3 regions of the Streptomyces sp. NPDC053673 genome follow, and region 1 is predicted to be linked to each of the others. Evidence: predicted binding sites of a transcription regulator. Region 1 holds the regulator's gene; each other region holds the start of a gene.
What was found. The regulator HrcA, encoded in region 1, represses chaperone genes, less so after heat shock. The targets are predictions, from matches to a motif close to TTNGCACTCNGNNNNNCNGAGTGCNAA.
Positions count from the first base shown of each region.

Region 2: a site for HrcA is predicted at 3,604-3,630, ahead of groL (chaperonin GroEL). Genes of this name have one in related genera too.
Region 3: a site for HrcA is predicted at 7,297-7,323, ahead of groES (co-chaperone GroES). Genes of this name have one in related genera too.

Region 1 is NZ_JBVJKN010000007.1:256,373-266,655, forward strand. It holds gene ACZ6ZQ_RS13970 (nitronate monooxygenase) at 1-614, opposite strand, end outside; gene dnaJ (molecular chaperone DnaJ) at 1,194-2,333, opposite strand; gene hrcA (heat-inducible transcriptional repressor HrcA) at 2,334-3,350, opposite strand; gene ACZ6ZQ_RS13985 (MBL fold metallo-hydrolase) at 3,539-4,270, shown strand; gene ACZ6ZQ_RS13990 (DUF3097 domain-containing protein) at 4,281-5,090, shown strand; gene hemW (radical SAM family heme chaperone HemW) at 5,314-6,546, opposite strand; gene ACZ6ZQ_RS14000 (SpoIIE family protein phosphatase) at 6,677-8,668, opposite strand; gene ACZ6ZQ_RS14005 (AMP-dependent synthetase/ligase) at 9,191-10,283, opposite strand, start outside.
Region 2 is NZ_JBVJKN010000002.1:118,612-128,894, forward strand. It holds gene ACZ6ZQ_RS03735 (glucosyl-3-phosphoglycerate synthase) at 1-749, opposite strand, end outside; SAM riboswitch class I at 867-1,022, shown strand; gene thrC (threonine synthase) at 1,016-2,326, shown strand; gene ACZ6ZQ_RS03745 (MoaD/ThiS family protein) at 2,323-2,598, shown strand; gene ACZ6ZQ_RS03750 (cold-shock protein) at 3,036-3,239, shown strand; gene groL (chaperonin GroEL) at 3,758-5,386, shown strand; gene ACZ6ZQ_RS03760 (alpha/beta hydrolase) at 5,842-7,347, shown strand; gene ACZ6ZQ_RS03765 (TetR/AcrR family transcriptional regulator) at 7,435-8,019, shown strand; gene ACZ6ZQ_RS03770 (MFS transporter) at 8,016-9,461, shown strand; partial or broken gene ACZ6ZQ_RS03775 (hypothetical protein) at 9,461-9,835, opposite strand; gene ACZ6ZQ_RS03780 (DUF4232 domain-containing protein) at 10,223-10,283, shown strand, end outside.
Region 3 is NZ_JBVJKN010000010.1:228,428-238,710, forward strand. It holds gene tsaB (tRNA (adenosine(37)-N6)-threonylcarbamoyltransferase complex dimerization subunit type 1 TsaB) at 1-138, shown strand, start outside; gene rimI (ribosomal protein S18-alanine N-acetyltransferase) at 135-632, shown strand; gene tsaD (tRNA (adenosine(37)-N6)-threonylcarbamoyltransferase complex transferase subunit TsaD) at 625-1,725, shown strand; gene ACZ6ZQ_RS17675 (hypothetical protein) at 1,722-1,988, shown strand; gene ACZ6ZQ_RS17680 (YciI family protein) at 2,092-2,448, shown strand; gene ACZ6ZQ_RS17685 (RNA polymerase sigma factor) at 2,601-3,842, shown strand; gene ACZ6ZQ_RS17690 (hypothetical protein) at 3,878-4,528, shown strand; gene ACZ6ZQ_RS17695 (THUMP-like domain-containing protein) at 4,555-5,757, opposite strand; gene ACZ6ZQ_RS17700 (polysaccharide deacetylase family protein) at 6,205-6,933, shown strand; gene ACZ6ZQ_RS17705 (hypothetical protein) at 7,098-7,256, opposite strand; gene groES (co-chaperone GroES) at 7,424-7,732, shown strand; gene groL (chaperonin GroEL) at 7,867-9,495, shown strand; gene ACZ6ZQ_RS17720 (ester cyclase) at 9,677-10,283, opposite strand, start outside.

The DNA of each region.
Region 1 (10,283 bases):
TCCCTGATCAGCGCGATCAGTGCCAGCAGCCCGATCCCGCCGCAGTCGGTGGCAGGGTCGTCGCGGTGCGTGCCCTGGTGGCCGCCCGCCTCGATGCCCTGCACACAGATGGCGTCGGCGCCCACGTTCTGCGCGGCCTGTGCTTCCTCGGGCGTGGTGACGGTCACGACGGTGAGCGTCCCGGCGCGCTTGAGGGCGTCCAGGGTCTGCCGGGTGGGGCAGCCGAAGGTGAAGGACACAAGGGGTACGGGGTCGTCGCGCAGGATCGCCAGCTTGGCCTCGTACCCGTCGTCCCGTCCGGCCTCGGGGTCGCCGAGCGGCGTGTCGTACCAGCTCACCTCCCCGGCGAGCTGGTGCCGGTACACCTCGACGGCGGCCGGGTCGGCGTAATGCGGCTGGGGCATGAAGAGATTGACGCCGAAGGGACGGCCGGTGAGCCCACGCACCTGTTTGATCTCCTGGTACATGCCGTCCGCCGTCTTGTACCCGGCGGCCAGGAACCCGAACCCGCCGGCCTCGGACACGGCAGCGGCGAGCTCAGGACAGGAAGCGCCACCCGCCATGGGGGCCTGCACGATCGGGTAACGGCAGAGATCGGTCAGCGCGGAGGACATGCCCGCATGGTGCCACGTCCCGACGGCACGGCCGAATCCGGCGCGGGACGGCCCGCGTCCGCCCCCGGCGGGACGGGGTGCGGCGCGAAGCGGCCTCGCCCTCGGACGGCGAGTGCTTCCGGCGCAAAGCCCCAGCGCCTGGCAAGGGACGGGGGCCGTCGGGCCCCCCGTGACTCCCGCCCCGGGGGACGGGGGCCGTGGCGCGAAGCGCCCACGCCTGCCGGGGGAACGGGGGCCGTGAAGGCCCTGTAACTCCCGCCCGGGGACGGGGAGCCATGACGCGAAGCTGCCCGCGCCTGCCGGGGGAACGGAAGCTGTCAGGGCCCCGTAACCCCCGCCCAAGGGGGGACGGGGAGCCATGGCGCGGAGCGCCCACGCCTGCCCGGGGCAACCGGAGCCGTCAGCCACAGCTTCCGCCGCCAGGGCGACGAGAAGCCGTGGCGCAAAGCACCCGCGCCTACCCGACCGGAACGAAGACTCGCGCGACGCGAAGCACCCACGCCTCCCCCGGGGAACGGGGGCCATCAGGCTCCCGTGACTCCCGCCCCCGGGGGGGACCAGGTGAGTGGGGTTCCCCCCTCACCTACCGTTGAACGCGTCCTTGAGGCGGGAGAACAGTCCCTGCTGCCCCGGCTGGAACTGCCCCATCGGCCGCTCCTCGCCCCGCAGCTTCGCCAGCTCCCGCAGCACCCGCTCCTGCTCCGGATCCAGCTTCGTCGGCGTCATCACCTCGACATGGACGATGAGGTCACCACGCCCGCCGCCCCGCAGATGCGTCACACCGCGCCCGTGCAGCGGGATCGACTGCCCCGACTGCGTGCCCGGACGGATGTCGACCTCCTCCATGCCGTCGAGCGTCTCCAGCGGCACCTTCGTGCCGAGCGCACCCGCCGTCATCGGGATCGTCACCGTGCAGTGCAGATCGTCGCCGCGCCGCTGGAAGACAGGGTGCGGCAGCTCGTGGATCTCGACGTACAGGTCGCCGGCCGGGCCGCCGCCGGGGCCGACCTCGCCCTCGCCCGCCAGCTGGATCCGGGTGCCGTTGTCGACACCGGCCGGGATCTTGACCGTGAGAGTGCGACGCGACCGCACCCGGCCGTCGCCCGCACACTCGGGGCACGGAGTGGGGACCACGGTCCCGAAGCCCTGACACTGCGGGCAGGGGCGGGAGGTCATGACCTGCCCGAGGAAGGACCGGGTGACCTGGGAGACCTCACCGCGGCCGCGGCACATGTCACAGGTCTGGGCGGAGGTACCGGGAGCCGCTCCCTCGCCCGAGCAGGTCGTACACACGACAGCCGTGTCGACCTGGATGTCCTTCGTCGTCCCGAAAGCCGCCTCGCTGAGCTCGACCTCCAGCCGGATCATCGCGTCCTGACCGCGCCGCGTCCGCGACCTCGGCCCGCGCTGGGACGCCGTTCCGAAGAAGGCGTCCATGATGTCCGAGAAGTTACCGAAGCCGCCCGCGCCGAAGCCGCCGGCCCCGCCCCCGCCGCCCGCGGCGGAGAGCGGGTCGCCACCGAGGTCGTAGACCTGCTTCTTCTGCGGGTCCGAGAGCACCTCGTACGCGGCGTTGATCTCCTTGAAGCGCTCTTGCGTCTTCGGGTCCGGATTCACGTCCGGGTGGAGCTCACGCGCCAGCCGCCGGAAGGCCTTCTTGATCTCGTCCTGCGATGCGTCGCGGCGTACGCCCAGCACGGCGTAGTAGTCGGTGGCCACTTACGACTCCGCCAGGATCTGTCCGACGTAACGTGCCACTGCGCGTACCGCTCCCATCGTTCCGGGGTAGTCCATGCGGGTCGGTCCGACCACGCCGAGTTTGGCGACTGCCTCGTCGCCCGAACCGTAGCCGACCGCGACCACGGACGTGGAGTTGAGGCCCTCATGGGCATTCTCGTGCCCGATCCGTACGGTCATGCCCGAGTCCTTGGCCTCGCCGAGCAGCTTCAGCAGGACGACCTGCTCCTCCAGCGCCTCCAGGACGGGCCGGATGGTCAGCGGGAAGTCATGGCCGAAGCGCGTCAGATTGGCGGTGCCGCCGATCATCAGCCGCTCCTCGGTCTCCTCCACGAGCGTTTCGAGGAGGGTCGAGAGCACCGTCGAGACCGTGCCCCGGTCGTCCAGTTCGAACGACTCGGGAAGATCCTGCACCAGCTGCGGGACGTCAGTGAAGCGACGGCCCACCACCCGGCTGTTCAGCCGGGCCCGCAGATCCGCCAGCGAGGTCTCGCCGAACGGCGCCGGGCAGTCCACATGCCGCTGCTCGACCCGTCCGGTGTCGGTGATCAGCACCAGCATCAAACGCGCCGGAGCCAGCGCCAGCAGCTCCACATGCCGCACGGTCGAGCGGGTGAGGGACGGGTACTGGACGACCGCGACCTGCCGGGTCAGCTGCGCGAGCAGCCGAACCGTGCGCGCCACGACGTCGTCGAGGTCGACGGCCCCGTCCAGGAAGTTCTGGATCGCGCGCCGCTCGGGGGACGACAGCGGCTTGACGCCCGCCAGCTTGTCCACGAACAGGCGGTAGCCCTTGTCCGTCGGAATCCGTCCGGCGCTGGTGTGGGGCTGGGCGATGAACCCTTCCTCCTCCAGCACCGCCATGTCGTTGCGCACGGTGGCCGGCGAGACACCCAGCCGGTGCCGCTCCGTGAGGGCTTTGGAACCGACGGGCTCCTCCGTCCCGACATAGTCCTGGACGATGGCGCGCAGCACTTCGAGTCTGCGTTCGCTGAGCATCGCGCACACCTCCAGCTGTGGTTCCTCGGCGGTCGGTCGGTCCTGCCTGGCACTCGCTGCGGCTGAGTGCCAGTCTTCCCCCGGGCCAGTGTACGGCGGGGAGGTACGCACCTAGCAAGGGCGATCGGACACGCTACCGCCCCGCGGACCGGCAAGACGTCGCTGGTCGCCCGGGATAGCGTCGCCGTATGGACGTCAGTTGGGAAGACTTCGGATGGGAACGTCTCGGCGACGGAGTGGGCCGGCGACGCATGCCTGTCTGGGACGCCACCATCGGTCTTGTCGTCGGAGAAACCGCGGCCCTGCTGTACGACACGGGCTCCACACTCCGTGAGGGCGCCGAGCTGCGCACCCAGGCCGAGGCCCTTCTCGGCGGCCGCCGTGTGACGCATATCGCGCTCAGCCACCCCCATTTCGACCACGTCTTCGGCACGGCGGCGTTCTCGGCGGTCCAGGTGTACGGCGCGGTCGGCATCGACGAGCTGCTCGTCCGCGAGCGGGACGTGCTGCGCGACGACGCGATCCGCCACGGTGTGACGCCTGCCGACGCGGCGCAGGCCACGGACGTGCTGGTGCGGCCGCAGCACACCGTCTCCGACCCGTGGACCCTGGACCTCGGCGGCCGCCAGGTCCTGCTGGTGAACGCCGGACCGGGCCACTCCGGCCACGACCTCGCCGTACTGGTGCCCGGCGCGGCTGCTGACCCGGCGATTGTCTTCTGCGGCGACCTGGTCGAGGAGTCGGGCGACCCCCAGGCGGGGCCGGACGCGACCCCCTCCCGCTGGCCGGCGGCCCTGGACCGGCTGCTCGCGCTGGCCGGAGAGGACGCGGTGTACGTACCGGGTCACGGGGCGGCGGTGGACGCCGCCTTCGTACGCGCTCAACGGGATGAGCTGGCCCGGCGGTTCGGGGTGTCGTAGCGTCTGCGGAATGCGCAGTTACAGCCCCGACCTGACCCCACCGTGGAAGCGGTCCACCCCCGTGCCGGAGGTGCCGGCCGAGCCCGATCTCGTCGTCGAGGAGGTCACGACGGGCTTCTGCGGCGCGGTGATCCGCTGCGAGGCGGGGACGGTGACGCTGGAGGACCGCTTCGGCAAGCACCGGGTGTTCCCGCTGGAGCCGCGCGGATTCCTGCTGGAGGGGAAGGTCGTCACGCTGGTCCGGCCGTCCTCCGGCGCTCCGGTACGGCTCACCCGTACGGCCTCCGGCTCGGTCGCCGTCCCCGGCGCACGGGCCCGGGTCGCCCGCGCGGGCCGCATCTACGTGGAGGGCCGCCACGACGCCGAACTGGTCGAGAAGGTGTGGGGCGACGACCTGCGCATCGAGGGCGTGGTCGTCGAGTACCTGGAGGGCGTCGACGACCTCCCGTCCATCGTCGCGGACTTCTCCCCGACGGCGGACGCCCGTCTGGGCGTCCTCGTCGACCATCTGGTCCCCGGCTCCAAGGAGTCCCGCATCGCGGGGTCCGTCACGGACCCGCATGTGCTGGTGGTGGGCCATCCGTACATCGATGTGTGGGAAGCCGTGAAGCCCTCGTCGCTGGGAATCGCGGGCTGGCCCTCCGTACCGCGCGGCCAGGACTGGAAGACGGGCGTCTGCCGCGCCCTGGGCTGGCCGCCGAACACGGGTGCGGCGTGGCAGCACATCCTGTCGCGGGTGACGAGCTACCGGGACCTCGAGCCGGCGCTGCTGGGAAGGGTGGAAGAGCTGATCGACTTCGTGACGGCGCCGCCGGAGTAGCCCCGGGGCTCCACCCGAAGTCCAGCCGGGCCGGAACCCCGAGAACCCACCCCGGTGCGGCGCTTGAGGCGCGAGGCCTGGGCAGCGCCCCGAAAACCCGCCCCGGTCGGCACTTGAGACGCAGGGCCTGGGGCAGCACCCCCAAACCCAGCCCCGCCGGCGCTTGAGGCGCGGGGTCTTGGGGCAGCGCCCCAGTTCGGGAAGGGGCGGGGTGGGGAAACTCTCAGTCCACCAGGTCCCGGACCACCGCGTCCGCCAGCAGCCGGCCCCGCAGGGTCAACGCCGCCCGCCCGGCCTCGTACGCCCCCGCGTCCAGCAGCCCGTCCGCCAAGGCGCGGCGCGACGCCGCGAGCCCCTCCGGCTTCAGGAGGGACAGCGGGCAGCCCTCGACGAGCCGCAGCTCCAGCAGCACCCGCTCGACCCGACGGTCCTCGTCCGGCAGGACCTCCCGCCCCGCACCAGGCGACCGCCCCTCCGCGAGCGCCGCCGCATACGCGCCGGGATGCTTCACGTTCCACCACCGCACACCCCCCACGTGGCTGTGCGCCCCCGGGCCCGCCCCCCACCAGTCCGCGCCGCGCCAGTACAGCTCGTTGTGCAGGCAGCGCCCCGCCTCGGACGTGGCCCAGTTCGACACCTCGTACCAGTCGAACCCCGCCGCCGACAGCACTTCCTCCGCGATCAGATACCGGTCGGCGTGCACATCGTCGTCGGTCATCGGCACCTCACCGCGCCGGATCCGCCGGGCCAGCTGCGTGCCCTCCTCGACGATCAGCGCGTATGCGCTGACGTGGTCCGGCCCGGCCCCGATCGCCGCGTCGAGCGACGCCCGCCAGTCGTCGTCGCTCTCCCCCGGCGTGCCGTAGATCAGATCCAGGTTCACATGCTCGAAGCCCGCCGCCCGCGCCTCGGCGACACACGCCTCGGGCCGTCCCGGAGTGTGCGTGCGGTCCAGCACCTTCAGCACGTGCTGCCGCGCGCTCTGCATGCCGAACGACAACCGGTTGAAGCCGCCCGCCCGCAGCTCCGTCAGATACGCGGGGTCCACGGACTCCGGATTCGCCTCGGTCGTGATCTCGGCATCGTCCGCGAGACCGAACTCCTCCCGAACCGCCCCCAGCATCCGTACGAGATCGCCGGCGGCCAGCAGCGTCGGCGTACCGCCGCCCACGAACACGGTCCTGACCTGCCGCGGATCGTCGCCGAGGACCTTCCGGGCGAGCCGGATCTCCTCGATCAGCGTGTCCGCGTAGTTGTCGCGGGAGGCCAGCACACCTCCGCTGCCGCGCAGCTCGTTCGCCGTGTACGTGTTGAAGTCGCAGTAGCCGCAGCGCGTGGCGCAGTACGGAACGTGCAGGTAGAACCCGAGGGGCCGGTCGCCCGCGCCGGTGAGGGCGTGCGGGGGCAGCGCCCCGTCCAGGGGCATGGGCTCACCATCAGGCAGTACGGAAGGCATACGCCCCATTGTCCGCTACGTGCGCGGGTCCCCGGACAGCCACGCGCGCGGATCCCCGGACAGCCACGCGCGCGGGTCCCCGGACAGCCACGTGCGCGGGTCCCCGGACAGCCACGGTTCCCGGGACAGCTCAGCGCGCCTGGAGCACCAGCAGCGCCAGGTCGTCGTCCGGCGGGGCCTCCGCGAACGTGTGCACCGCCTGCCGTATGCGGTCCGCGACACCCTGCGCGGTAAGGCCCGTGCAGTCGCCGAGCGCCCGCGCCAGCCCGTCGGCGTCGTCGAACATCCGCTGCCCGGAGCGCCGCTCCGTGACCCCGTCGGTGACACAGAGCAGCGTGTCGCCCGGCTCCAGCTCGAAGGTCTGGCTCTCGTACGCGACGTCCTCGACGACTCCGAGGAGGAGCTGGGAGGCGGCAGCCGGGCGTACGGTGCCGTCGGGGCGCAGCAGCAGGGGCAGCGGGTGGCCGGCACAGGCCAGGGTGCAGCGGACTCCGCCTCCGCCAGGGAGCGGTGTCAGCTCCCCGTACAGCAGCGACAGAAACCGCGACTGGGGTCCGTCGTGGTGACCGGACCCGTGACCGGACCCGTGACCAGAGCCGTGACCAGAGCCGTGACCGGACCCGGGGCCGGTGGTTTGGTGCCCGAGGCCGGAGCCGCGGGCGGGGCTGGTGGTTGGGTGACCGGGACCCGTGCCGGAGCCCGCTCCCGCCACCATGAGCGCCGCCGCCTCCGCCGCCTCCATCGCGTCGTCGAGGAGCAGTCCGTTGAGCCGGTCGAGGACCTCGCCGACCTGGTACCCCTCGCGGGCGAGCAGCCGCAGCCAGGGCCGGGCGAGGCCGGTGACGACGGCGGCCTCGGGCCCGCTGCCCTGGACGTCGCCGAGCATGAAGCACCAGCGGCCGCCGCTGCCGGCCGGGAAGATGTCGTAGAAGTCGCCGCCCGCCAGGCCCTCGTCGCTCGGCTCGTACACGAGCGAGCTGTCGACGCCCGGGATCTGGGCGACCTGGGCGGGCAGCAGCCCACGCTGCAGCACCCGGCTGATGGTGGCCTGCCGGGTGTACTGGCGGGCGGCCCCGATCGCGAGGCCCACGCGGCGCGCGAAGTCCTCGAGCAGGGCGGTCGCTTCGTCGGGGACGCCCGGCAGCCCCTCGCGGCCGAGGAGCAGCGTGCCGAGCGGCCGTGCGCCCGTGGCCAGCCGGAACGCCACCGCGCTTCCGTCCGCGCCTTCCGGCCATGCGACGGGGACCGTCACGGCCCCGCCGCGCGCCTCGTCCAGTAACCGCGGCGGCTCCTTGACCAGAACAACTCGCAGGCCCTCGATGGCCGACTCGTCGGCATGCCACACCCGGGCCAGCCGGGGCGCGGGCCCCGCCTCACCATCCAGCCAGACCGCACACCAGTCGGCGAGCCGCGGCACCAGGAGCTGGCCCGCGAGCGCCGCGACCATGTCCTCGTCGAGCTGTCCGGCAAGCAGGTCGGACGCCTCGGCGAGGAAGGAAAGGGAGCCGCGGCTGATCCACTCCCGGTCGTCGCGTACGGCCCGGCGCGGCGTGGGAGCGAGGATCTCGGCCGCCCGCAGTCCGCGCTGCAACGCGGCCTCGCCTCCGGGCAGCGCCCCCACGGTCTGGCACCCGTCGAGGGAGAGGCGGGCCCAGACCGTCTTGAGACCCGGCCGGTAGGTGATTCCCCAGACGGCGGCGAGCGTGGCGACGAGGTGCAGTCCGCGCCCGTACTCCGGCTCGCCGGGGAGCGCCGCCGACTCGGAGCCGTCGCTGCGTACCGCCCGGGTCGGGTGGTGGTCGGACACCTCGATGACCAGGGCCGCCGGGTCGTCGTCGGTGGCCGGGTCCAGCCGCGTGAGCACCTCGACATTGGTGCCCGCGTGCACGACGGCGTTGGTGACGAGTTCGCTGACGACGAGCACGGCGTCGTCGGCGAGCCGGTCCGTACCGCGCGTGGCGACCGTCCCGAGCCGGGTCCAGTCGGCGAGCGCAGCCCGTACGAACCGGCGCGCGGCGGACGCGGCGAGCGGATTCCCGGGCAGGCTGGTGCGGGCGACTGAGCGTGCGTCACCACGCTGTGAGAGCAGGTGCACCGAGCGGTGCGTGGTCTCCTGCTGCATCGGAACGGACCCCACGCGGCGGCTCCTGTCCGGTCTGTCTTGCCCTCCGACAACACCGACAGAGTGACAGACCGAGCGCGCTCATAAGCGTGGAGTCATCGAAGTGGGCAGATATGAACCAGCCCGGATGACGGAGTACGCGGGTGCCGACGCAGGCCGGATGCGCGCCGGACATGCCTCGGACGTGCACGAATGACAACTCTGCCGGTCTCTGACGCGTACGGACAGCACCTCGAACAGCACATCGAACGGCGCCTCGAAAAGTACCTGTCGAACAGCGCCACACGAACAGCGCCAGCGAACAGCGCCACACGAACAGTGCCCAGCGAACAGCGCCGAGCGCGGGCGACACTGCGAACGCCACCGCAAACGCCACCGTGGGCGCGAACGAGGAGTCCTCGTCGCGCCCACGGTTCGCATCGCAGTCCACACGCCCCCGGCGGCCCGGTAGCCCGACTGCCCGGCGATCCGGCCGCCCGGCAACCCGACTTGCCCGGCAACCCGACTTGCCCGGCGGCTTGATCAGGCTTCGCGCGACCCCGCGTACATGTCGTCGATGAGCTCCTTGTACTCGCGCTCGACGACAGGCCGCTTCAGCTTCAGACTCGGCGTCAGCTCGCCGTGCTCGACATCGAGGTCGCGGGGCAGCAGACGGAACTTCTTGATGGTCTGCCAGCGCTGCAGCGTCTCGTTGAGGCGCTTCACGTAGCCCTCGACGAGCTGCTCCGTCTGCGGGGCGGCGACGACCTCGGCGTAGGACTTGCCCTCCAGGCCGTTCTCCTTGGCCCAGCCGAGGATGGCGGCCTCGTCGAGCGCGATCAGCGCGGTGCAGAAGTTACGGTCCGCGCCGTGCACCAGGATGTTGGAGACGAACGGGCACACCGCCTTGAACTGGCCCTCGACCTCGGCCGGCGCGATGTACTTTCCGCCGGAGGTCTTGATCAGGTCCTTCTTACGGTCGGTGATCTTCAGATAGCCGTCGGCGGAGAGTTCGCCGATGTCGCCCGTGTGGAACCAGCCGTCGGCCTCCAGGACTTCGGCGGTCTTCTCCGGGAGCCCGTGGTAGCCCTCCATGATGCCGGGGCCGCGCAGCAGGATCTCGCCGTCGTCGGCGATGCGCACCTCGGTGCCGGGGAGCGGCTTGCCGACGGTGCCCGTGCGGTATGCCTCGCCCGGGTTGACGAAGGAGGCGGCGCTGGACTCCGTGAGGCCGTAGCCCTCCAGGATGTGGATACCGGCACCGGAGAAGAAGAAGCCGATCTCGGGCGCGAGCGCGGCGGAGCCGGAGACGGCGGCGCGCAGCCGGCCGCCGAAGGCCTCGCGGAGCTTGGAGTAGACGAGCACGTCGGCGACCTTGTGCTTGGCCGTGAGGCCGAAGGAGGCCGAGGCGGTGCCCGTGCGGCGGAAGCTGTCCTGCGACTCCTTGGCGTACTCGCGCGCCACACCGGCGGCCCACTGGAAGATCTTGTACTTGGCGGCGCCGCCGGCCCGCGCCTTGGCGGCCACGCCGTTGTAGACCTTCTCGAAGATGCGGGGCACGGCCGCCATGTACGTCGGCTGGACCACCGGCAGATTCTCGATGATCTTGTCAACGCGTCCGTCGACCGCGGTGACG
Region 2 (10,283 bases), on a different contig from region 1:
GCGTCCAGGCCCACCGTGTGCAGCGCGTCCACCAGCAGCCCGAGCTCCACCCCGTACCCCACCGGGAACGGCAGCCGCTCCAGCAGCGAGCGCCGCGCCGCGTACTCACCGCCGAGCGGCTGGACGAACCCGGCCAGCTGCGGCCAGTGCAGATTGAGCAGCGGCCGCGCCACCAGCTCCGTGACCCTTCCTCCTTGCTCGGCTCCGCCAAGACGGCCGCCCTGTCCGGTCCTGCCGGAGGCGAGCGCGTCGACACCGGTGGTCCCGAGCGGCCGCTCGTACATCGCCTTCACGAACTGCACGTCCGGCTCGGTCAGCAGCGGGCCGATGATCCCGGAGACGAAGTCCGCGGAGAACTCCCTCAGGTCCGCGTCCACGAAGCAGACGATGTCGCCGCCGGTCACGAGCAGCGAGCGCCACAGCACCTCGCCCTTGCCGGGCAGCGCCGGTATGCGCGGGAGTATCGCGTCCCGGTGCACCACGCGCGCCCCGGCCGCCGCGGCGGCCTCTGCGGTACGGTCCGTCGACCCCGAGTCGACGACCACGAGCTCGTCCACGAGCGGGACCGCCTCCGACATCAGCTCGCGCCGGATCACGGCGACGATCTCCCCGACCGTCGCCTCCTCGTTCAGAGCAGGGAGCACCACGCTGACCGTGGTGCTCTTCTTGGCGGCCAGCAGCTGGTCCAGGGGGCGGTCCGCCACCGACCAGGACCGCCGGGCCAGCCAGCGCTCCACCTCTTCCAGCACTTGATCTCCATCTCGCGGATCGGACGACCATCTCAAGCGTCCGGGGGTTCGGTTACAGTCTTGAACAACGCGAACGGCCGTCGCATGTCGGGGGTCCTCTCGCGAACAATCGAATACCGCTCATCCAGAGGGGCAGAGGGACACGGCCCGTTGAAGCCCCGGCAACCCTCCAGCCGGTTCTCGTCGCACGTCATACGACACTCGCGCGAGGCCCCGGCTAGGGAAGGTGCCAATTCCGTCTCGTGGCGAGATGCGCCGCGAGGAAGATGAGGAGAAAGGGCCTCGCCTCCATGGCTGTGCAGACCGTTGCCACCACCACCGACTCAGTTGATCTCGGCCCCGCCTCCGGGCTCTCCTGCCGCGAATGCGGCGAGCGGTTCGCGCTCGGCCCGATCTTCGCCTGCGAGATCTGTTTCGGGCCGCTCGAAGTCGCGTACGACCTGCCGAGCGGCGACCCGGAAGCCCTGCGCAAGCGGATCGAGAACGGTCCCGAGAACATCTGGCGCTATGCGCCGCTGCTCCCCGTCCCCGCCGACGTGGCGAGCAAGCCGAACCTGAACCCGGGCTGGACCAAGCTCGTCAAGGCCGACAACCTCGCCCGTGAGCTGGGTGTCGACACCGGCAAGCTCTTCGTCAAGGACGACTCCGGCAACCCGACGCACTCCTTCAAGGACCGGGTCGTCGCCCAGGCCCTGGAGGCCGCCCGCGCCTTCGGTTTCACCACGCTCTCCTGCTCCTCCACCGGCAACCTGGCGGGCGCGGTCGGCGCCGCCGCCGCCCGGGCCGGCTTCCGCTCCTGCGTGTTCATCCCGCACGACCTGGAGCAGGGCAAGGTCATCATGGCGGCCGTCTACGGCGGCGAGCTCGTCGGTATCGAGGGCAACTACGACGACGTCAACCGCTTCTGCTCCGAACTCATCGGCGACCCGGCGGGCGAGGGCTGGGGCTTCGTCAACGTCAATCTGCGTCCGTACTACGGCGAGGGGTCGAAGACGCTCGCGTACGAGATCTGCGAGCAGCTCGGCTGGCGGATCCCCGACCAGATCGTCATCCCCATCGCCTCCGGCTCCCAGCTCACCAAGATCGACAAGGGCCTGCAGGAGCTGATCAAGCTGGGCCTCGTCGAGGACAAGCCCTACAAGATCTTCGGCGCCCAGGCCGAGGGCTGCTCCCCGGTGTCCGTGGCCTTCAAGGCCGGCCATGACGTGGTCAAGCCGCAGAAGCCCGACACCATCGCGAAGTCCCTGGCGATCGGCAACCCGGCCGACGGCCCGTACGTCCTGGACATCTGCCGGCGCACCGGAGGAGCCGTCGAGGACGTCACCGACGAGCAGATCGTGGACGCGATCAAGCTGCTGGCCCGCACGGAGGGCATCTTCACGGAGACCGCCGGCGGCACGACGCTCGGCGTGGCGAAGAAGCTGATCGAGGCAGGCGTCATCGACCCGTCCCTCACCACGGTCGTCGTCAACACGGGTGACGGCCTGAAGACTCTCGACGCGGTGGCCCCCACGACGGGTATGTCCGCTGTCATCCGCCCCAACCTGGACTCTTTCCGAGAGGCTGGCCTCGCATGAGCGTCAACGTCCGCATCCCCACCATCCTCCGCACCTACACCGGCGGCCAAGCCGAGGTCCCGGCGGAGGGCGCGACCCTCGCCGAGGTCATCGCCGACCTGGAGAAGAACCACGCGGGCATCGCGGCGCGGGTCCTGGACGACCAGGGCAAGCTGCGCCGTTTCGTGAACGTGTACGTCAACGACGACGACGTCCGCTTCGAGCAGGGCCTGGAGACGGCCACGCCGGACGGCGCGGGCGTCTCGATCATCCCGGCCGTCGCCGGAGGCTGACCGTCGGGCGCGGTGCCGGAGCCGTGATCGCCACGCAGTGTTAACAGAATTGCCCCCTCCGCAAGCTAAGCGGAGGGGGCAATTCTGCATGGTTGAGCGCGGTAGAGTTGGGAAGTCCCCTCCACTGCTTGTGCCAGACGCATATGAGAATGCGCCCGAGCGCGACAAGAAGCAGCCAAAGTGTTCGACTTCGATGCGGCTTATGCGTGCTTTGGTGGGCCCGACTTGCCCGGGAAACCAGTGAATTCATGGGGATCGTCCTTTCGGCCCTGCCCAGAATTCTCGTCCGATTGACCTGTTGCACACGGCAGTTGGACAGATACATTCAGCCGCGGTCGACGCGTTCCGGCGCACGCTCACACCTGTCAGTGGGCGAGGTCTGACCCGGGTCCGCGAAGTGCGGTCCTGTGCAAGGGCCAGTAATAGGGGAGTTAGGCATGGCTCAGGGCACCGTCAAGTGGTTCAACGCGGAGAAGGGGTACGGCTTCATCGCGGTCGACGGTGGTGCGGATGTTTTCGTCCACTACAGCGCGATCCAGATGGACGGTTACCGCACCCTGGAGGAGGGCCAGCGGGTCGAGTTCGAGATCTCGCAGGGTCAGAAGGGGCCGCAGGCGGACATGGTCCGTTTGGCCGGCTGAAGCGCCGACCGACTGCAGCAACGTGACGGAGGGCCCGTACCCGGTGGGTACGGGCCCTCCGGCGTGTCGGGGGGCTTTGATTACAGGAGGCTCCCTCCCGTCCCCTGCCTCCGGCGGGGAGGCCCACGGTCGACCGCCGCCCCTCGTCGAGGCTTCGAAGCCGCTTGCGCCCGCCCGTCACCCGACCGCCACCCCTCATCGAGGCTTCTTCGAAGCCGCTTGCGCCCTCCCGTCGCCCGACCGCCACCCCTCATGGACGCTTCTTCGAAGCGGCTTGCGCCCTCCCGTCGCCCGACCGCCACCCCTCATGGACGCTTCTTCGAAGCGGCTTGCACTCTCCAGGCCCGAGTGCTAATCATTGGCGTTAGCACTCTACGAGTGAGAGTGACAACTATGGACCGGGTCGGTGAGGTCCGCAGGCCAGGTGGGGCAAGGAACCACAAGGCATGCAGGCCGTCCGTCGCGGGCGCCGAGCGCGGTCCGGAGAAATCCACCCCAGTCCGGGAGGACCACTTCACATGGCCAAGATCATCGCGTTCGACGAGGAGGCACGGCGCGGTCTCGAGCGCGGGATGAACCAGCTCGCCGACGCCGTCAAGGTCACCCTTGGCCCCAAGGGCCGGAACGTCGTCCTCGAGAAGAAGTGGGGCGCCCCCACGATCACCAACGATGGTGTTTCCATCGCCAAGGAGATCGAGCTCGAGGACCCGTACGAGAAGATCGGCGCCGAGCTGGTCAAGGAAGTCGCCAAGAAGACGGACGACGTCGCCGGTGACGGTACGACCACCGCGACCGTTCTCGCCCAGGCGCTCGTCCGCGAGGGCCTGCGCAACGTGGCGGCCGGCGCCAACCCCATGGCTCTGAAGCGCGGCATCGAGAAGGCCGTCGAGGCCGTCTCCGGCGCCCTGCTCGAGCAGGCCAAGGACGTGGAGACGAAGGAGCAGATCGCCTCCACCGCCTCCATCTCCGCCGCCGACACCCAGATCGGTGAGCTCATCGCCGAGGCGATGGACAAGGTCGGCAAGGAAGGCGTCATCACCGTCGAGGAGTCCCAGACCTTCGGTCTGGAGCTGGAGCTCACCGAGGGTATGCGCTTCGACAAGGGCTACATCTCGGCGTACTTCGCCACCGACATGGAGCGTATGGAGGCGTCCCTGGACGACCCGTACATCCTGATCGTCAACTCCAAGATCTCCTCGGTGAAGGACCTGCTCCCGCTGCTGGAGAAGGTCATGCAGTCGGGCAAGCCGCTGCTGATCATCGCCGAGGACGTCGAGGGCGAGGCCCTGTCGACCCTGGTCGTCAACAAGATCCGTGGCACCTTCAAGTCCGTTGCCGTCAAGGCCCCGGGCTTCGGTGACCGCCGCAAGGCCATGCTCGGCGACATCGCCATCCTCACCGGTGGCACGGTCATCTCCGAGGAGGTCGGCCTCAAGCTGGAGAACGCCGGCCTGGACCTGCTGGGCCGCGCCCGCAAGGTCGTCATCACCAAGGACGAGACCACCATCGTCGACGGTGCCGGTGACAGCGACCAGGTCGCCGGCCGGGTCAACCAGATCCGTGCCGAGATCGAGAACAGCGACTCGGACTACGACCGCGAGAAGCTCCAGGAGCGCCTCGCGAAGCTGGCCGGCGGCGTGGCCGTCATCAAGGCCGGCGCCGCGACCGAGGTCGAGCTCAAGGAGCGCAAGCACCGCATCGAGGACGCCGTTCGCAACGCGAAGGCGGCCGTCGAGGAGGGCATCGTCGCCGGTGGTGGCGTGGCCCTGCTGCAGGCCTCCTCGGTCTTCGAGAAGCTCGAGCTCGACCTGACGGGCGACGAGGCCACGGGTGCCGCGATCGTGAAGCTGGCCCTGGAGGCCCCGCTGAAGCAGATCGCGATCAACGCCGGTCTCGAGGGCGGCGTCGTGGCGGAGAAGGTCCGCAACCTGCCGACCGGTCACGGCCTCAACGCCGCGACCAACGAGTACGTCGACCTGATCGCCGAGGGCATCATCGACCCGGCGAAGGTGACGCGCTCCGCGCTGCAGAACGCTGCTTCCATCGCCGCGCTGTTCCTCACCACCGAGGCCGTCATCGCCGACAAGCCGGAGAAGGCCGCCGCGGCCGCTCCGGGCGGCATGCCGGGCGGTGACATGGACTTCTGATCGACCTCTGGTTGATCAACCGTCCTGAAGACCGAGGGCGGCACCCCCACTCCCAGGGGGGTGCCGCCCTCGGGCGTTTGCCCCGAGCCTCTCCTCCGGCCAGGCCTTAGGAGCCTCTCCTCAGACCACGCCCTAGGAACGTACGGCCATCCGTACCGATTGCTGCGCACACGCCTGCAGCGGCAGCGAGAACCGCGTGGTCTTTCCGTCGTCCCGTTGCGGTGGTGGGCGTGGTGTCCGCGGCTGGGTATCGGGACATCTCACCGCAGTGCGTCCGGTTGTACCCCGGGGAGTCTGATTCTGACCGCCTCTGTCGTATATGGTCGCTCACCGGTGACCGCCCGGTCTGCGACGCCGTCGCAGACGTGTCGCGCACCGGTGCTGGGGTAACCCCCACCTCCAACAGGCCGGTTGACGGGATGGGGCCCGGCTCCGGGTTCCGCGAGGCTCTTCGCATGCGAATCAACCGAGCCGTCCGCGCCACACCCACCAAGCTCCTCGCCCACACCACGCTCCTCGCCACCGCAGTCGTCGCCACCGCCGCACCCATGGCCGTGGCGACGACGCCCGACAGCACGGTGCGTTGGGAGACGTGCACCGGCACCGACCTCGACCCCCGCCAGGAATGCGCCACCCTCGCCGTCCCGCTCGACCACGACAACCCGCGCGGCCCGCAGATCTCCCTCGCCATCTCCCGCATCCGCAGCGACAAGCCCGAAGCCCGGCGCGGCACGCTCCTGCTCATCCCCGGCGGACCCGGCGGCTCCAGCATCAACGGCCCGTCCACGACCGGGCGGAAACTGCCCCAGTCGGTACGTGACGCCTACGACATCGTCGGCTTCGACCCGCGCGGCCTCGGCCGCAGCACACCCGTCAGCTGCGGCCTGACCCACGACCAGCTCTCGCTGCAGAACCTGCGCCCGTGGCCCGCCGCCGACGGCGGTATCGACGCGAACGTGGCGTCCGGCCGCCGTCTCGCCGACGCCTGTGCGCAGAACGGCGGCGAGGTGCTGCGCAGCATCAGCACCCGCAACGAGGCGCGGGACATCGACCGCATCCGCGAGGCCCTCGGCGAGCGGAGAATCTCGGCGTGGGGCACCTCGTACGGGACGTACGTGGGCGCCGTGTACGCGCAGATGTTCCCGCACCGCACCGACCGCTGGGTCCTGGACAGCAACGACGACCCGGACCCGAAGCGGGTCGCACGGACCTGGCTCGCCAACTACGCGACCGGCGTCGAGGACGCGTTCCCCGACTTCGCCGCCTGGGCCGCCGACCCCGGCAACCCGGACCGGCTCGCCGAGCACCCCGACGACATCCGCCCGATGTTCCTGGCGCTCGCCGCCCGCCTCGACCGCTCGCCCCTGCCGTGGCCCGGCGCCAACCCCGAGCAGCTGAACGGGAATGTGCTGCGCCAGACCCTGCTCGACAGCCTCAACTCCAAGGACCGCTTCCCCGCCCTCGCCCGGCTGATCTCCGCCGTCCGCGACGGGGACCCGCTGCCCGCTCCGCCGGTGCTGCCCGACGAGATCATGCAGAACGTCGCGGCCGTCTCCGCCGCAACCATCTGCAACGACGTCGACTGGCAGGCCTCGGTCCCCGCGTACCGGCGGGATGTGGCGAAGAGCCGGAAGAGCCACCCGCTCACCGCGGGGATGCCGGTGAACGTCATGCCGTGCGCCTTCTGGCAGGACCGGCCGCGGGAGCGCCCGACCACCATCACCCCGCACGGCCCGTCCAACATCCTGATGATCCAGAACGAGCGCGACCCGTCGACGCCGCTCGCCGGTGCGCTGAAGTTGCGCGAGGCCTTCGGTGACCGGGCCCGCATGGTCACCGTCGACTCGGTGGGCCACGGCGCCTATCGCGCGAACGGCAACGCCTGCGGCGACCGGGCCGTGACGGACTTCCTCGTCACGGGCGAGCGCCCGGCCCGTGACACGTTCTGCGCCCGGCCGTAGGCGCCGCACCACACGAACCGGCCCGTCGCGGTGTGACGCGACGCAAGCGAGTAGACACTGTCTACCCATCTCGGGTAGACAGTGTCTATGAATGATCAGGACACGGGCCTACGAGCCCGTCTGGTGGAAGTCGGCGTCGACCTCGTGGCCAGGGAAGGCATTCAGGCCCTGTCCCTGCGGGAGATCGCCCGCCGGGCAGGGGTCTCGCACGGCGCTCCCCGGCGCTACTTCCCCACTCACCTGGAGCTGCTGTCCGCCATCGCGCGACGCGGCTTCGCCGAGCTCGCCCGCAGGGCCGCCGAGGCGATCGGTGACGGGCACGCGAGCCCCCGTGCCCAGCTCATGGCGCTGAGCCGGAGCTACCTCGACTTCGCGCTGTCGAATCGCGGCATGTTCGAGCTGATGGCCCGCCACGACCTGCTGGAGAGCAACCATCTCGGCCTGCGGGAGACGAGTCTGCCGCTGTTCGACGTCGTCGTGGACCTCGTGAGCCGGGCGGAGCCACGGACCGATGTGCCGCCGCGGGTCGTCGCGGGCGCGCTGTGGGCCAACCTCCACGGCATCGCCCAGCTGTGGGGGTGGGGAAGCCTCCCGCTCGTGACGGGAGCCGACGACGTCGAACCGCTGCTGCGCGCCGCGCTCGACGCACACCTCGGGCCGGAAGCCCGATGAACACAAGGCGCCGACAGCGCTTCACCCTCGCCGGCAGCATCACCGGGGCCGTGATCGTCGCTCTGGACGGGACCGCGCTGACCATCGTGCAGCCCGTCATGCAGCGGGACCTCGACGCCTCCTTCGCCCAGGTCCAGTGGACCAGCACCGGGTATCTGATCGCCGTGGCAAGCCTGCTCGTCTTCGCCGGACGCCTCGGCGACCGGTACGGCCATCAGCGTGTCTTCACCATCGGGATCCTGGGCTTCGCCGCCACCTCGGCGGCCATCGGCCTGGCGGCCGGCATCGGCTGGGTCATCGGCCTGCGCGTCGCCCAGGGCGTCTTCGGCGCGCTGCTGCAACCGGCCACTCTCGGCATGCTGCGCGCCGCGTACCCGCGCGACCAGCTCGGCATGCCCATCGCCCTGCGCACCAGCGCCATCGGACTGGCGGCCGCCGCGGGGCCGCTCATCGGCGGCGCGCTCGCCGCCCACCTGGGCTGGCGCGCGGTCTTCTTCCTCGGCGTCGCCCCCGCGCTCGCGGCCGGCCTGTCGGCCCTCGCCGTACGGATCCCGGAGGCCCGGGAGACCCGGGAGACCCCGGAAACCCGGGACGTCTCCGCCGCGCCCGTACGACTCGACCTGCCCGGTGCCTGCCTGCTCGCGGTGGCGCTGGCGTGCCTGGTGCACACCCTCGTCAGCCTGCCGGAAGCCGGCCCAACGGCCCAGACCTTGCTGGGACTTGCCGCGGTGGCCGCCACCGGCACCGCCTTCGTCCTGCACGAACGACGCGCCCCGAGCCCGTTGGTACCCGCGAGCGTGGCCCGGTCGGCGACCATCACGTCCGGGCTCGGCGTCCTGGTGGCCGCGTCCGCCGCGATGTTCGGAGCCCTGTTCCTCGGCACGTACTACCTGCAGGACGTCCTGGCCCTGGACCCGCTCCGCAGCAGCCTCACCGCACTCCCCGGGCCCGTGATGATGGTGCTCGGCGCGCCCGTCGCCGCCGTGCTGGCGCGCCGACAGGGCCCCCGCCGTACGGCAGTTGCGGGCATGGTGCTCGTCGCCGCCGGCGTCCTGCTGATGTCCCGGCTCGACCAGGCGTCGGCCTCCTTGGCGATCGGCGGGTGCTTTCTCGTGCTCGGCGCGGGATTCGGCACGGTGATGGTCACCGCGACGGCCGCCATCGTCCACCAGTCGTCCGTGGACACCGCGGGGGTGACCGGCGGACTCCAGCAGACCGCGATGAACCTCGGCCCGACGCTGGGTATTGCCGTCGCGACGACGCTGACGACCCTCGCCGTACCCGCCTCGTCCGCCTCGTCCGCAGCGCCCGCCGCGCCGAGTGCCGTCACCGGCGGCGCGTTCACGGATGCGATGGGGACTGCGCTGGTGGTCCTCGCGGCCGTGGCGGTCATCGGCGCGCTGCTGGCCACCAGGCTGCCGGGGCTCAGGGCGACGCCCTGAGCGCGGGAGCGGGTGGGGGGCGGCCCTTCGTCGGGTACGTCGCCGCGCCGGTACGCCGCCCACCACGCGTCGTCGCGTGCCGTACGGGACCACCACGTTCGGGTGATCCAGCGCGCACTGCCCGATCCGGCCAAGTGCTCGCGTCCGCGCCGCAGATGGCCTGCCGCCTGGATGCGATTGAGGGCGGTGCGCAGGGCGCATTGCCCGTACGGGAGCACCTTGGCCAGCGTCTTTACGGAGATGTCCGCGCCGTCCGAGAGCCGGTCGATGAACGCGGCGATGGCGGCCTCGCGGCGCGGGAGGTGCGCGAAGTCGGCGACGGTGCGGGGGTGTTGGTCCGGCGCGGCGCGCTTCCCGTAGCCAGGTTTGGCCATCGGGTGCGGGGTCGCGTGCGCGGGCAGGAACGTAGCACTAAGCTGGCTGTCAGCCATCGGATCGCCCTTACGATCTTGGTGGTCAAACCCCCGCAGGTGTTACAGCACCGGGCGGGGGTTGTTCGTTTTCCGGACACGCTAGAGCGTCGCCACCCTGCGTGGCAAGTTCGTCGCGCATAGTCAACTGGTCAGGGTGGGCGGGTGGGTTGAGGCCCTGACCCCATTCCTTGAAAAGAGCGCTCGGGGCCCGAGGCTCAAGCCTCGGCCCGTGCGGCGTCAGCTGCTCTCCGTGGTGGATTCGGCAAGACCCCGTCACCATTCTGTGAAGGTCCTGCGGGACGCTTGTGCTCAGTCAAGCGCACTCGCGCTTCTCACTCGGGGGACAAGATGACCACCCAGGCACGTCGTACCGTTCGCAGAGCCGCCGTCGTTCTCGCCGCCGTGTCCG
Region 3 (10,283 bases), on a different contig from region 1:
CAGTCGGCCGCCGCGCTGGCGTCGCTCGCCGCGGAGAAGCTGGCCGCCGGCGCGGAGTTGCTGCCTCCGCGACCGCTGTATCTGCGCCGCCCGGATGCGCAGGTCCCGAAGAACTACAAGGTGGTCACGCCGAAATGACCGCCACGACCGCCGCTGTGCTGCGCGAGATGCGGTGGTGGGACATCGAGCTTGTGCTGCGGCTGGAGCACGAGCTCTTCCCCGAGGACGCCTGGTCGCCCGGGATGTTCTGGTCCGAGCTGGCCCATGCTCGCGGTCCGCGCTCCACCCGCCGCTATGTCGTCGCCGAGGATCCCCGGGACGGCCGGATCGTCGGCTACGCGGGCCTCGCCGCGGCCGGCGGACTCGGCGACGTACAGACCATCGCCGTCGTCCGCGACCACTGGGGCACCGGACTCGGGGCCCGGCTCCTGACCGATCTGCTGCAGCACGCCACCGCCTTCGAATGCGACGAGGTCCTGCTCGAGGTCCGGGTGGACAACACCCGCGCCCAGAAGCTGTACGAACGCTTCGGCTTCGAGCCCATCGGCTTCCGCCGCGGCTACTACCAGCCCGGCAACATCGACGCCCTCGTCATGCGCCTACACGTACAAGGAACCGAGAACCATGGCTGACGAACCTCTCGTACTCGGCATCGAGACGTCCTGCGACGAGACGGGCGTCGGCATCGTCCGCGGGACGAGCCTGCTCGCCGATGCCGTCGCCTCCAGCGTCGACGAGCACGCGCGTTTCGGCGGGGTCGTTCCGGAGGTCGCCTCCCGCGCGCACCTCGAGGCGATGGTGCCCACCATCGAGCGTGCCCTGAAGGACGCGGGCGTCTCCGCCCGCGACCTCGACGGTATCGCGGTCACCGCCGGCCCCGGTCTCGCGGGCGCGCTGCTGGTCGGCGTATCGGCAGCGAAGGCGTACGCGTACGCGCTGGGCAAGCCGCTGTACGGGGTGAACCATCTGGCGTCCCACATCTGCGTGGACCAGCTGGAGCACGGCCCGCTGCCCGAGCCGACGATGGCGCTGCTGGTTTCCGGCGGTCACTCGTCGCTGCTGCTCGCGCCCGACATCACGAATGACGTGCGGCCGATGGGCGCGACGATCGACGACGCGGCGGGTGAGGCGTTCGACAAGATCGCTCGCGTGCTGAACCTGGGCTTCCCCGGCGGCCCGGTCATCGACCGGCTGGCGAAGGAGGGCGACCCGTCGGCGATCGCGTTCCCGCGCGGGCTGAGCGGTTCGCGCGACCCTGCGTACGACTTCTCCTTCTCCGGGCTGAAGACCGCCGTGGCCCGATGGATCGAGGCGAAGCGGAACGCGGGCGAGGACGTGCCCGTACGGGACGTCGCGGCGTCCTTCCAGGAGGCCGTGGTGGATGTACTGACCCGCAAGGCGGTGCGGGCCTGCAAGGACGAGGGCGTCGACCACCTGATGATCGGCGGCGGCGTCGCGGCGAACTCGCGGCTGCGTGCGCTGGCGCAGGAGCGCTGCGAGCGGGCCGGGATCCGGCTGCGGGTGCCGCGGCCGAAGCTGTGCACGGACAACGGCGCGATGGTCGCCGCGCTCGGCGCGGAGATGGTCGCCAGGAACCGGCCGGCCTCGGACTGGGAGCTGTCCGCGGACTCCTCCCTGCCGGTGACCGACCCGCATGTCCCGGGCAGCCACCACCACGATCACGACCATGTGCACGAGATCAGCAAGGACAACCTCTACTCATGAGCGTCGTCACGCTGATGTGGGAGGCGCGGGCGGCCGAGGGGCGGGGCGCCGAGCTGCTGGAGTGGGCGCGGGCGCAGGCCCTCGACGCGGCGCCCCTGCGACGGGAGACGTTCCGGGCGCCCGGGGAGCGGGTCCTGGTGCTGACCTGGTGGGAAGTGCCGGACAGCGACGCCGGGCTGCCCGAACTCCCGGAGCCGGCCGCGGACCTGATCACCCGCCCGGTGCACCGCTGGCGCTTCGAGTCCATCGACTTCGTGTCCTGAGTGAAAAGATTTCCGCGGCCGTGTCGATCGGGCCCCGTCCCGTTCGACGTACAGGGTGAGAGGCGGGGAACAGCAGCCCCGCCGCCCTACCCGAGGAGTCACCATGCCGCGTTTCATGACGCTGATCCGCATCGACGAGCAGAACGCGCCCGCCGAGGGCCCCAGCCCCGAGCTCATGGAGCGCATGGGCGCCCTGCTCGAGGAGGTCACGAAGGCCGGGGTCATGCTGGACACCGCCGGGCTCACCCCGACCTCGGAGGGCACCCGGGTCACCTGGTCCGGCGGGAAGCTGAGCTACACCGACGGGCCGTTCACCGAGAGCAAGGAAGTCATCGGCGGCTACGCCATCGTGCAGGCCAAGGACAAGGCCGAAGCCCTGGAGTGGACCAAGCGCTTCCTGCAGGTCCACGAGGAGTACTGGACCATCACGGCCGAGGTCCGCGAGATCGCCGAGGGCTGAGCGGCCGGGCGGCTGATTGCCGCCGCGCCGTGCGGGTGCTCTGATGGGTGTCCGTGAGCGCACGCAACGCGGACGGGACCGACGGGACCGACGGGGACGTCCGCAACGACAGGACCGACGGGACCGGCACGGTCGACGGGACCGACGGGACCATTGAAACCGTGTTCCGGATCGAGTCCGCGCGGATCATCGCCGCCGTGACCCGGATCGTCCGGGACGTCGGCATCGCCGAGGAACTCGCCCAGGACGCTCTGGTCGCCGCGCTGGAGCAGTGGCCGGAGTCGGGCGTCCCGGACAACCCGGGCGCCTGGCTCATGGCCACCGCCAAGCACCGCGCCATCGATCTCGTACGCCGCCGGGAGACGTACGCCCGCAAGCTCACCGAGATGGGCCGCGACCTGGAGGCGGCGGCAGCGGCGTACGAACCCGACCCCGCCGATCTCGTCTCCGGCCCCGAAGACATCGACGACGACCTGCTGCGTCTCGTCTTCACCGCCTGCCACCCGGTGCTCTCCGCCGAGGCGCGCATCGCGCTCACCCTGCGCCTGCTCGGCGGCCTCACGACCGAGGAGATCGCCCGGGCCTGTCTTGTGGCGGAGCCCACCGTCGCCCAGCGCATCGTCCGCGCGAAACGGACGCTGGCGAAGGCGAGCGTGCCCTTCGAGGTCCCGTACGGCGAGGAGCGCGCCGCCCGGCTCTCCTCGGTGCTCGAAGTCATCTACCTGATCTTCAACGAGGGCTACTCGGCCACCGCGGGCGACGACTGGCTGCGTCCGGGCCTCTGCGAGGACGCCCTGCGTCTCGCCCGCGTCCTCACCGGCCTCATGCCGAAGGAGCCCGAAGTCCACGGCCTGGCCGCGCTCCTGGAGCTCCAGGCGTCCCGCACGGCCGCCCGCACCGGCCCCGACGGCGAGCCCGTCCTGCTCGCCGACCAGAACCGCCGCCGCTGGCACCAGCTCCTGATCCGCCGCGGCTTCGCCGCCCTCGGCCGCGCCAACGCGGTGGGCGACGCCCCCGGGCCGTACGCACTGCAGGCCGCCATCGCCGCGTGCCATGCCCGGGCGGTGACGTACGAGGACACCGACTGGACGACGATCGCCGCCCTGTACGCCCGGCTCGCAGCCGTCGCACCGTCCCCTGTCGTCGAGTTGAACCGCGCGGTCGCCGTCTCGATGGCCGACGGCCCGGCGGCCGGCCTGGCCATCGTGGATCTGCTCGCGGCCGAACCCGCTCTGAAGGACTACCACTTGCTCCCGAGCGTGCGCGGTGACCTGCTGGCCCGCCTCGGCCGAACCTCCGAGGCCCGCGCGGAGTTCGAGCGGGCCGCGTCGCTCACCCGCAACGCCCGGGAGAAGGAGCTGCTGCTCGCGAGGGCCGCGCAGGCGGACGCGTGATCATCACGTGCCGGCAGGGCGATAGCCTCGTACGCATGTCCCGTCGCAACCCCCTCCCGCCGCCTCCGCCTCCCGAGGACATACGCGCCTGGCGCGACCGCGAGGCGCTGCTCGCCGACCGGGCGATGGTGCTGGACCGGCTCACCGGCCGGCTGCTGGGGGTGCCCCAACTGCTGGTCTTTCTGCTGCTGGTGGCGGCGCTTCAGCTCGGCTGGGGGATCGTGGGCGCGGGGCTGGTCGGCCTGAACAGGTTCGATCCCCTGGCCCTCGTCTTCCTGGTGATCTTCGGTGTGCTCGGGCTCGCCGTCGTGGTGCCGCTCGGGTTCGTCGTCGGCTTCGGTGTCCGCCGTGATCTCAGGATCCGTCAACTGCTGGGCGAATGGGCCGCGCTGGACCTCGACCCGGCGCGTGATTCCCGCCACCGCGTACCGGGCCTGAGTCTGCTGTGGTTTCTGGTGTCGTTCCTGCTCGGCGCGGTCGGGCTGTGGATCTCGTTCGCGGCCCCGGCGTCCGCGCGCCCCGGCAGCTGGACGTACGGCCAGGTCGCGTACTTCATGGGTGTGGGCCTCATCCTCTGGGTGATGGGTCTGATCGGCATCACCAAGGCGGTGGCCCACTACCGCTGGGCGGTCCGCCTCACCTCGGCGGTCCGCCCGGCGCACACGCCCGGCGGCGTGCACCGCTGAGCCGGTGTCAGACCGCCGAGCGGGTCTCAGACCGCTGCGGGAGCGCCGATCAGCATGGTCGGGGCCCCGGCGACGCGGGTGAGGAAGACCGTCGCCGCGTTGGGCCCGCTCGGCTTCACCTTGCGGCGCAGCTCCTCCGGTTCCACGGCCGAGCCGCGCTTCTTCACCGTCAGGGTGCCGACCTCGCGCTCGCGCAGCAGGGCCTTCAGCTTCTTCAGGTTGAAGGGGAGTTCGTCGGTGATCTCGTACGCGGTCGCATACGGGGTCGGCCGCAGCTCGTCCGCCGTGATGTACGCGATCGTCTCGTCGATCAGGCCGCCGTCGAGGTCCTCGGCGACCTCGGCGACGAGATGCGCGCGGATGACGGCGCCGTCGGGCTCGTACAGGAAGCGGCCGACCTTGCGGACCTGCGGGTTGGGCAGGCCGCGGCCGGTCAGGGTCGCGCCGGAGGGAAGGAGGGTGGCGCGGCGGGTGCCGGGGACGATGACCTCGGTGCGGCCCTCGTCGTGCCAGAGCACGGCTTCCTTCACATCGCCGCCGTCCGAGATCCACTCCACCTCGAAGTCGTGGGGGACCAGCTCGTGCGGGATGCCGGGCGCGATCTTGATGGCGCCGGTGCCGACCTGCCGTACCGCGTCGACCGCCCAGGACAGCGGCGGCGAGTACGCCTCCGGGTCGAAGATCCGGCCCCGGCCGCCGCGCCGCGCCGGATCGATGAAGAGCGACTCGGTGCCACTGAGGTCGTAGTCCATGACGTCCGCGCAGGTGACCGTCATCAGCGGCGTGCCCTCCATCACCGTGTGGACATTGACCAGGGCGGTCTCGGCGGTCACCGGGTCCCGGTCGACGGCCTGCACGACGAAGCCCGCACGGGCGAGGGCGATCGCGTCGCCGCCGATGCCGCAGCACAGATCCGTGACGTCGACCGGGCCGATGTCCCGGAACCGCCGGGCGCGGTACTCGGCGACGGACCTGCGCGTGGCCTGCTCGATCCCGTGCGGCGTGAAGTACATCCGGTACGCGTCCTCCGCGCCGAACTTCGCCGCCGCACGCTGCCGTAGCCGCGCCTGCGTGAGCGCCGCGGAGACCAGCTCGGCAGGGTGCTCGCGGCGCAGCCGGGTGGCGAGGGCCAGCTCCTCTCCGGGGGCGTGGTCGCGCAGCGCGGCGAGCAGGGCCTGACCCTCGTCGCTGAGCAGCGGCGAGAGGAGCGGGAAGCAGTCGTCGGTCACCTGGCCATTGTCGGCCAGCCGGGGGACGCTGCGCGCAGGGCGGCGGTGTCGGGGCCTTGCGGGGGAGCGGCGCTGAGAGGATGCGGCGCCATGCAGCAAGTAAGACAAAAAGGAAAAATGCAAAGAAGATGGCGGGCTCACGCGGCGCTCTCGATGTCGCTCCTCGTCGCGCTCGGCTCGGGCTGTGCCGCGGAGCCCTCGGACGGTGGTGAAGGCGGCGGGACGTCGCGGCCCGCCGCCGGGCCCGCCGCTCACGACCGGCAGCAGGACCAGGGGCAGGGTCAGGAACGGAAGCACGATCAGGATCGGCCCCGGAAGCAGGATCAGGAGGGGAAGCGGGCCCCGCAGCAGGCCCGGAAGCAGGCCCGGAAGCAGAACCGGCCCGCGATTCCGCAGGCGGGTCCGCAAGGGGGCCCTGCCGCAGCGCTCTCCGCGTACGCGCGACGTATGAAGAAGGCACAGGCGGCCCGCGCCGCGGCAGCCAAGCGCTGGGGACTGAAGGAGACACCGCTGGCCGCCCCTCCGCCGCCCGCCAAGAAGCCGAGGATCACCACACGCAACGGATTCGAGGTCGACGACCACGACGGACTGCCGCCCGTCTTCACGACCGTGCCGACCAAGCGGAAGGTCGTCTTCCTGACGATCGACGACGGTGCGGAGAAGGACCCCGAGCTGCTGGAGATGATGAGCGAGCTGAAGATCCCCTACAGCGCGTTCCTCACCGACTACGTCGTACGTGACAACTATGGCTACTTCGAGAAGATGCAGGACAGCGGCGTCGCCCTGCACAACCACACCCTCAACCACCGCTACCTGCCGGGGCTCTCGTACGCGAAGCAGAAGAAGGAGATCTGCGGGCAGCAGGCGATCCTCGAAGAGCGGTACGGAAAGCGGCCCCGGCTGTTCCGCCCGCCGTACGGCAACTACAACGAGGACACCCTGCGGGCGGCGAAGAAGTGCGGGATCAAGGCCGTGCCGCTATGGGCGGCGGAGGCGTTCCCGGATCACATGGAGTGGCGGGAATGGGACCGGGACCTCCATCCCGGCGACATCATCCTCACGCACTTCCGCGGCAAGGATGTCTGGAACGGATCCATGGCCGACTTGGTCCGCAACGTCATGAAGGTCGTCACCGCGAAGGGATACGCGGTGGCGCGGCTGGAGGACTACGTGTGAGGTGCGCGCACCGGCCACCGGCCGTCCTGGTGGCGGCCGGTGTCCCGGGCGTCTCTCGTGCACCCGGGTCGGTCGCCGTCGCGGCCGTGACAACGGCGGACCACGGTATTGAGCCGCGCGGCGGGCGTGGCGGGCCCGGATCGAGGGGCATGTCCGTAGGGTCGTCACGGAACGCGGCGGCGCATCCGCGCGTTGTCCGTATCGAGTTCGAGATCGAGTTCGAGTTCGAGCTCCAGATCAAGATCGAAGTTGAGTTCGAGATCGAGCTCCAGATCGAACCGTCCGCCGTGGTCCCACGGGCGCGCCGCGCAGTGAATTGGCACTCCGCTTGACCGAGTGCTAATCGCAGTCATAGTCTCGGCTCTGGCACTCCCCACCGGAGAGTGCCAACACAGCGACGGGCAGGTCCGGCACCCGCGACGACGGATCCACCTGGTCGCCACCTCAGACAGTCAAACCCCGTGAGATCTCCGAAGGGGGAGGTCGGATCGTGACGACCACCAGCTCCAAGGTTGCCATCAAGCCGCTCGAGGACCGCATTGTGGTCCAGCCGCTCGACGCCGAGCAGACCACGGCCTCTGGCCTGGTCATCCCGGACACCGCCAAGGAGAAGCCCCAGGAGGGCGTCGTCCTGGCCGTGGGCCCGGGCCGCTTCGAGAACGGCGAGCGCCTGCCGCTCGACGTCAAGACCGGCGATGTCGTGCTCTACAGCAAGTACGGCGGCACCGAGGTGAAGTACAACGGCGAGGAGTACCTCGTCCTCTCGGCCCGCGACGTGCTCGCGATCGTCGAGAAGTAGGTCGGACCTCCGGGGTTCGCCCCCGGAAGACTCCGTACCAGGCAGTTTTGCTTGAGCCGCGCCCCTGGCCCCCGCGTCGTAAGAAGCCGGGTGGCCCGGGGCGTGGTTCGTTTTGAGAGGACTTGAGAAGCTCCATGGCGAAGATCCTGAAGTTCGACGAGGACGCCCGTCGCGCCCTCGAGCGCGGCGTCAACAAGCTTGCCGACACGGTCAAGGTGACGATCGGCCCCAAGGGCCGCAACGTCGTGATCGACAAGAAGTTCGGTGCCCCCACCATCACCAACGACGGTGTCACGATCGCCCGTGAGGTCGAGATCGAGGACCCGTACGAGAACCTCGGCGCCCAGCTGGTGAAGGAGGTGGCGACCAAGACCAACGACATCGCTGGTGACGGCACCACCACCGCCACCGTGCTCGCCCAGGCCCTGGTCCGCGAGGGTCTGCGCAACGTCGCCGCCGGTGCCTCCCCGGCCGCCCTGAAGAAGGGCATCGACGCCGCGGTAAAGGCCGTCTCCGACGAGCTGATCGCCACCGCGCGTCCGATCGAGGAGAAGTCCGACATCGCCGCCGTCGCCGCGCTGTCCGCCCAGGACCAGCAGGTCGGCGAGCTCATCGCCGAGGCGATGGACAAGGTCGGCAAGGACGGTGTCATCACCGTCGAGGAGTCCAACACCTTCGGTCTGGAGCTGGAGTTCACCGAGGGCATGGCCTTCGACAAGGGCTACCTCTCCCCGTACATGGTGTCCGACCAGGAGCGTATGGAGGCCGTCCTCGACGACCCGTACATCCTGATCAACCAGGGCAAGATCTCCTCGATCCAGGACCTGCTGCCGCTGCTGGAGAAGGTCATCCAGGCGGGTGGCTCCAAGCCGCTGCTGATCATCGCCGAGGACGTCGAGGGCGAGGCGCTCTCCACCCTCGTCGTCAACAAGATCCGCGGCACCTTCAACGCGGTCGCGGTCAAGGCCCCCGGCTTCGGTGACCGCCGCAAGGCGATGCTGCAGGACATGGCCACCCTCACCGGTGCCACCGTCATCGCCGAGGAGGTCGGCCTCAAGCTCGACCAGGCCGGTCTGGACGTGCTGGGCACCGCCCGCCGCGTCACCGTCACCAAGGACGACACGACGATCGTCGACGGCGGCGGCAACTCCGAGGATGTCCTCGGCCGCGTCAACCAGATCAAGGCCGAGATCGAGACCACGGACTCCGACTGGGACCGCGAGAAGCTCCAGGAGCGCCTCGCGAAGCTGGCCGGCGGCGTGTGCGTGATCAAGGTCGGCGCCGCCACCGAGGTGGAGCTGAAGGAGAAGAAGCACCGTCTGGAGGACGCCATCTCCGCGACCCGCGCCGCGGTCGAGGAGGGCATCGTCTCCGGTGGTGGCTCCGCGCTCGTCCACGCCGTGAAGGTGCTGGAGGGCAACCTCGGCAAGGAGGGCGACGAGGCCACCGGTGTCGCGGTCGTCCGCCGCGCCGCCGTCGAGCCGCTGCGCTGGATCGCAGAGAACGCCGGCCTCGAGGGCTACGTCATCACCGCCAAGGTGGCGGAGCTGGAGAAGGGCAACGGCTTCAACGCCGCGACCGGCGAGTACGGCGACCTGGTGAAGGCCGGCGTCATCGACCCGGTCAAGGTCACGCGCTCCGCGCTGGAGAACGCCGCGTCGATCGCCTCCCTGCTGCTCACCACCGAGACCCTCGTGGTGGAGAAGAAGGAAGAGGAGCTGGCGGAGGCGGGCCACGGCCACGGCCACGGTCACTCCCACTGAGTCACCGAGCCCACTGACCCGTTCAGGGCTTGAGAAGGCCCCCGTTCCCGGAGAGGGAACGGGGGCCTTCTCCGTGATGTGCCGCCGCTGATGTGCCGCTGATGTGCCGTGGCCAGGTGTCCGCCGCGGCTGCATGTCCGGCGCCGCTGCCTCGCCGGCGCCGCCCCCAGGTCCGATGCTGCTACATGTCCAGTGCGCCGATCTGTCCCATCAGCCCGAGCCGGTCGTACTGCCACCAGCCCTCGCAGATCATGCCCTCGCGGAGCAGGTGGGTCGTCGTACCGGTCATGGACACCTGCTTGCCGGTGGCCGGTATCCCCAGGAACTCGCCCTTGTGCGTGCCGTTCCAGGTCCAGCGCGTGCACACCCGGTCGCCCTCGGCGATCTGGTCCTCGATGGTGAAGGTGAAGTCGAAGCCGTCCCGCCACATCCCGATCTCGCGGCGGAGTGCATCGAGACCGATCAGGTCCTGCGCGTTGGACGGGTCGTGGTCGCGGTAGTCCCTGGTGAGCAGCCTGTCGAGGGCCGCGGGGTCACCGGCGAGCGCGTCGGTGAAGAACTTGCCGCAGGTGTCCTTGTTCAGCTGCTCGTCGCGGATGACGTCCAGGTCGGTGAAGGTCGGCAAGCCGTCGCAGAGAGCCACCATCTCCTGGAAGATCCGGTCCGTCTCGGGCAGGTTCGAGTTCCTCATCGCATCCTCGTACGAGGGGAACTCGACGATCTCTATGACGTGCGTCGCGTCGGAGCGGTCCGTGGCGACGAGATTGTGGGTGGCGGTGCGCTTGCCC